DNA from 2 places in the Exiguobacterium sp. s143 genome. Region 2 is predicted to be linked to the other one. Evidence: predicted binding sites of a transcription regulator. Region 2 holds the regulator's gene; the other holds the start of a gene.
What was found. Region 2 encodes Rex, which represses fermentation and respiration genes when NADH is low (regulators of the CRP and FNR family bind a similar motif). Its sites were predicted from a motif close to TTGTGAAATATTTCACAA; they were not measured.

Region 1: a site for Rex is predicted at 1,220-1,237, ahead of KNQ03_RS09330 (L-lactate dehydrogenase). Genes of this name have one in related genera too.

The regions. Positions count from the first base shown of each region.
Region 1 covers NZ_JACSMX010000002.1:216,331-219,560, forward strand. Annotated here, with positions in the region: gene KNQ03_RS09320 (5-formyltetrahydrofolate cyclo-ligase) at 1-385, shown strand, start outside; gene KNQ03_RS09325 (DUF92 domain-containing protein) at 379-1,158, shown strand; gene KNQ03_RS09330 (L-lactate dehydrogenase) at 1,324-2,280, shown strand; gene KNQ03_RS09335 (GNAT family N-acetyltransferase) at 2,537-3,046, shown strand; gene KNQ03_RS09340 (M42 family metallopeptidase) at 3,207-3,230, shown strand, end outside.
Region 2 covers NZ_JACSMX010000001.1:1,564,658-1,567,887, forward strand. Annotated here, with positions in the region: tRNA gene KNQ03_RS08130 (tRNA-Ala) at 42-117, opposite strand; gene tatC (twin-arginine translocase subunit TatC) at 222-1,001, opposite strand; gene KNQ03_RS08140 (twin-arginine translocase TatA/TatE family subunit) at 1,009-1,206, opposite strand; gene KNQ03_RS08145 (redox-sensing transcriptional repressor Rex) at 1,206-1,865, opposite strand; gene KNQ03_RS08150 (ATP-binding cassette domain-containing protein) at 2,033-3,230, shown strand, end outside.

The DNA.
Region 1 (3,230 bases), on a different contig from region 2:
TACAAGAATGCTGATTGAACAAGCGTGGCAAGAGGGAAAGACGGTCTTGATACCAAAAGTAGTCGGAGACGAGATGGTCTTTTATGAACATGGACCAGAAGATCAACTGCATGCAAATCAGATGGGGATTGCTGAACCGACCGCTTCAGCACGTCGCGCTTCACTTGCTCAAGCAGAGCTTTGCCTTGTTCCGGGTCGTGCTTATCGACGGGACGGATATCGGTTAGGGTGGGGAGGAGGCTATTACGATCGTGCACTCGTGACATATACAGGTTGCAAAGTATCGATTGCCTTTTCTGAACAACTTCTTTCAGATTTCGAAGTGGAAGCCTTTGATATTCCAGTTGACCTGATCGTTACTGACTTAGAGGTCATCCGATGCTAAGCGCGACCATTTTGTTTTGTCTATTGCTGGCTTGGACCGGACGATCTTTTCGTTTATTGACGACAAGTGGTGCGATCATGACCCTGCTCGTCGGTAGTGGTGTCTCATTCGGATTCGGTTGGCAAGGATTAGTAGTACTCTTACTCTTCTTTGGTAGCTCGAGCTTGTTATCGAAGGTCGGACGATCTAGAAAACAATCGGTCGACTCCATCGTTGAGAAAGACGGCGCGCGTGACGGATGGCAAGTCCTTGCGAATGGAGGGGTAGCGTTCGTTGCTGCCTTAGCGTATGCCATGACGATGGATTTTGCGTATCTCTTGTTATTTCTATTCGTCATCGCAGCATCGAATGCTGATACGTGGGCATCTGAAATCGGACCGCTCTCAAGACGTGATCCGTGGTCTCTCAAAACGTTACGACGGGTACCAGCAGGAACAAGTGGAGCGATGTCGCTGATTGGAACGATCGGTACGATTGCAGGAGCTGCGTTCATCGCTGTAGCAGCGCATTGGATATTTTCTCTTTCTTTAAGACACGTCTTACTCGTAACAAGTATCGGTGTACTCGGGAGCCTACTGGATACACTATTTGGAGCAGTAGGGCAACGCGTTTACCGATGTACGATTTGTGGGGAATACACGGAAAAGCGAGAGCACCATGGTCAACCGACAGCTTACGTTTCAGGCATTCGATTTTTAGGGAATGACGCTGTCAATGTCTTAACGAGTGGTTTGGCAAGCGGAATCGGGTTTATCATCGTTCGATTTTGGTAACTGGAAAGTATATGAGTATGTAATTCCTTATGTTAGGATATCAATGACACAAAATGGACAAATGTGATTAATTTCACATGATACAAAGAATGTGAAAGATGTTACAATTTACTTGTGAGATAGTTAACAAACTCTTAGGACGAATGGAAGGGTGGACATAACGATATGGAATTACATGCGAAAGTGACACGAGTAGCCCTCATTGGAGCTGGTGCAGTCGGTTCAAGCTTTGCCTATCAGATGTCAACAGCTGGACTTTGTGAAGAACTTGTCATCATTGATGTCAACAAAGCCAAAGCAGAGGGCGAGGCAATGGACTTAAACCACGGAACACCATTTAGCTCTTCACCGATGCGAATATGGGCTGGCGACTACGCGGACTGCCGCGAAGCGGAAGTCGTCGTCATCACGGCAGGCGCTCCACAAAAACCAGGTGAGACAAGACTCGATCTCGTTGCAAAGAATGCGTTGATCATGAAAGAAATGATTCGTCAAATCATGGATTCCGATTTTGATGGTATCATCGTCGTGGCTTCTAATCCGGTTGATATCATGGCGCATCTTGCCTGGAAATATTCTGGTCTTCCGAAATCCCGCGTATTTGGATCAGGAACGGTGCTTGATACAGCACGCCTGCGTCAAATGCTCGGAGAATACTTTCACATTGATTCCCGAAATGCCCATGCCTATATTCTTGGCGAACATGGTGATACGGAATTCGCTGCCTGGAGTAACAGCCGTATTTATGGAAAAACGATTGATGAACTACTTGCTGAAGACGATCGTTATTCTCAAGCAGATCTTGATCAAATCTACATCAACGTCCGAGATGCTGCTTATCATATCATCGAGCGCAAAGGGGCAACCTATTATGCGATTGGGCTTGGGCTCGTTCGGATCGTTCGTGCCATCCTCGGAAATGAGAACTGTCTGTTGACGGTCGGTGCGCATGTCGATGGGCAGTACGGAATTTCCGGTATCCATATTGGAGTTCCTGCCATCATCAATCGTCAAGGTGTGCGTGAAATCATTGAAGTCTCATTGACGGATGAAGAGTTGAAGAAATTCCATCATTCTGCTGATGTATTACGTCAGACGCTTGAACCCGTCTTGCAAGGATAAGCGTACGCATCATGATGAAGGTATTACGAAATAAAGTAGCAAAAAACTCAAGTGTCGGACTTGCTTCATATTGTCCACACTTGAGTTTTTTTGATGTAGAGAACGAATACATCAAAAATCACATCTATTCGTCCGGTAGTAAAAAGAAAAAAATCTAGGTTTTATTTTACTAGAAAAGGGTTAAGTAAGAGATAGAAGCATTTTTACGTCATTTTTTTGTACGTCATGATACCCAAAAAGGAGAGAACCGACAGTCATGTATACTTTTCGAAAACTAACTAAAGAGGATGCAGAACAATACTGGAATCTACGCCTTGAGGGATTAAAAAATCATCCAGATGCATTCGGTCATTCGTTTGATGATGAACAGCAAACCCCGCTCCGCGAAGTACAAGAAGGACTTGAGGGAGAACCCGACTCCGATGAGGTTTGGCTTGGTATGTTCGACGGTGATACATTGTTTGGGTTTGGTCAGGTCAAACCATATGAATTGTCACGTGAATCGCATAAAGCGATGATTTCTGGAGTATACGTATCACCTGAATATCGCGGAGGTACTGGTCGCGCTTTAATGGAAGCCTTAATCGAGGAAGCGAAGAAGTTACCGGACGTCGAGCAAGTCATTCTTGCCGTTTTATCAGGAAACGAAGCCGCACAAAATCTTTATGAGTCGCTCGGTTTTGAAGTATATGCCGAAGATCCAGATTCCGTAAAATTAGAAGACGGCACATATCGTGATGATATTTGGATGAAGAAGTATGTCTAAGTTCTTCAGATGGTGTGGAAAGAAGCTGTAGCAAAAAAAGTGCTACAGCTTTTTCGCATGGTATCCGTAGGATATCAGTATCGGCAAAGAATGAATATTTGTTATCATGAGAACAAAGCGGATATCACGTCGTAGTCCGATTGAAAGGGAGCGAATGAACATGAAAGAAGTCATACGTACGATT
Region 2 (3,230 bases):
TAAAAACTCCTCGACGCCTCGAGGAGTTGGATATTTGGTATTGGTGGAGACTATCGGGATCGAACCGACGACCTTTTGGCTGCCAGCCAAACGCTCTCCCAGCTGAGCTAAGCCCCCATGAATTATCTTTAGTATACGCATCGCTAACTGCTTTATCAATATAAAAATAACGCTTTCATAAAAAAGAATTCCTTCCAAAATCGTCGGAAGGAATTCACGATTCATTTATTCAATTCACGCATCAAATCCGCCTGTCGTTCAAGCTCTGCCTGTTGCTCGAGGATCAAGACCTTTTTGTACGTCCGCGCAGAAATCAAGATGCTGATCTCATAGAGAACGAACAATGGCACCGAGATCATCAAGTGTGACGTCACATCCGGCGGTGCGATCAATGCCGCAACGACGAACAGCACAAAGTACGCATATTTCCGATTCTTTCGCATGAAATATGGCGTCACGAGACCAAGACGCGTCAGGAACATCGTCACGACCGGCAATTGGAACAGAAGACCGAACGGCATCGTCAATCGGATTAAGAAACTGAAGTAGTTCTCCACTCCGATGACTTGTTCGATTCCAAGCTCTTTCCCGAGATCCGTTGAGACTTCAAGCAAGAAGGGAAGCAACCAGAAATACGAGAAGGCTACGCCAGCCAAAAATAGAAAGAAGATGACCGGAATATACGTCAATGTCGCTTTTTGCTCCTTGTCATAAAGTCCTGGTCGGACGAATGCCCAGAGTTGATACATCCAGAACGGTGACGCTAAAATCAGCGCAATGATGAACGCAAGATTTAAATACAACATTAAAGGATCGGCGACGTTGAAGGCATTCAAACCGATGCCGAGCTCTTTTAAGTCCGCTTGCAAGAAGCGAACGAGCGGTCGGACGAGCGGAAATGCGACAGCGAACAGGACGACGACGATGATAAGCGACCAGACGATCCGCTTACGCAGTTCGTCAAGGTGCGACGTCATGCTTTGCTCTTGATCAACCGTCATGATTCAATCACTTCTCTTTCGGTTCGTCCTTTTTATCGTCGTCCATGATGCCGTTCGTGGCATTCTTGAACTCTTTCAATGTCTGACCTGCAGCGCGTCCGAATTCTGGTAACTTCTTCGGTCCGAAAATGATCAATGCGACGACCGCGATTAATCCGATGCTCGCAGGTCCGATACCTAGTGTGAGCGGAATAAGGTTTTCCATTATGATTTCACTCCTTCAGCTGATTGCGAATAATGCTTCATGAAATAAACTAACGACTGCAACTCGATCGATAAATCAATGTGATGGACCCGGACGCTCGCTGGCACGTTCAACCGTGCAGGCGTAAAGTTCAGGATGCCTGTCACACCATACTCGACTAACTCATCCGCTACTGACTGCGCGAACTGGGATGGAACCGTCAAGATGGCAACATCGACCTGATTCGCTTCGATTTGTTCTTTCATGTCCGAAACATGATAGATTGGAACGTCATGCGTCGTTGTTCCGACCTTCTCTTCGTCCGCATCAAACGCAACGACTATCCGAGTACTATTATTCTTTAAAAAGTTATAATTTGCAAACGCTGTTCCGAGATGACCGACCCCGATTAAGGCAACATTCGTCACCTCATCTTGATTCAAGGTTTTGCGGAAAAACGTTAAGAGATGTTGAACGTTGTATCCATACCCCTTCTTCCCTAATGCCCCAAAGTAGGAAAAATCGCGACGAATCGTTGCTGAATCAACCTTCACCGCCTCGCTTAACTCAGCAGAAGAGACGCGGAGCTTGCCTGAATTGTATAAACTTTGGATGAAGCGATAATATAGCGGCAACCGTTTTGCTGTCGCTTGTGGAATTTTTGTGTCTGGTCCATTCATCCTGCAGTTCCCCCTTCGGCCACATCCATCGTGGCACCCAAATCTTTGCAAAAAGCTTTCTACTCTCCTTGATTGTAAACCACTTCACATAGAGTCACAAATAATATATTCCGCAGGACCTCGCGCTTTTGTTCGTGATAGACTAAAGGGTGGAAGGATGGATGGAAATGATACTCTTACAAGTCAACCAACTCTCGAAATCATTCGGCGTCGAGCCGATTTTAGAAAATATCAAATTGGAAGTACAAGAGCGGGACCGGATTGCGCTCGTCGGACGAAACGGTGCCGGTAAATCGACCTTGCTCAAAATCATCGCTGGCGAACTCAGTCATGACTCGGGTGACATCATGAAAGGCAAGGATGTCAAAATCGGTTATCTCGCGCAAGACAGTGGTCTCGAATCGAACGAGACGATCTGGAACGAGATGCTGACCGTCTTTGAACATCTCCAAGAACAAGAACGGACATTGCGCCGGATGGAAATCGAAATGGGTATGGAGCATATCTTGAACGACCCGGTCGCTTACGATCGTCTCTTGAAGACATACGATCAAGCGCAACACGACTTCTCAGAAGCGGGTGGTTATCAGTTCGAAGCAAATATCCGCTCCGTTTTGCACGGCATGCGCTTTTATCCGGATGATTACTCGCGCCGGATTCAGACATTATCCGGTGGTCAACGGACACGGCTTGCCTTAGCAAAGATGCTCCTGCAAGCACCAGAGCTCCTCATTCTCGATGAGCCGACCAACCACCTCGATATCGATACGCTTGCTTGGCTTGAAAGCTACCTCGGTGGTTATCGTGGTGCCGTCCTGATCGTCTCGCACGACCGGTACTTCCTCGACCAAGTCGTCAATGTCGTCTACGAACTGTCGCGCAATGTCTGTCGTAAGTTCACGGGGAACTATACGAAGTACTTGGAGCAAAAAGCGGCCTTGTACGATCAGGAAATGAAGCAGTTTGAACAGCAGCAAGAAGAGATTGCAAAGATGCAGGACTTTATTCAACGGAACATCGCCCGGGCGACGACGACCAAACGTGCCCAAAGTGTCCGAAAACGACTCGAGAAGGTCGACCGGCTCGATCGACCAGATGGGGATGAGCGTAGTACGGTCCTCTCCTTCCCGATTGAAAAACAAAGTGGGAACGACGTTCTTCAAGTCAATCAACTGGCGATCGGTTACGAAGAAGCTGTCTCAAAAGACATCACGTTCCGCTTGCAACGCGGTGAATCACTGGCACTCGTCGGCCCAAACGGAATCGGAAAGTCGACGCTTCTAAAAGTCCTCGTCGGTCGCTTGCGCCCCCTCTTCGGTGATTTCCGTTTCGGAACCGGCGTCTCGATCGGCTATTACGATCAAG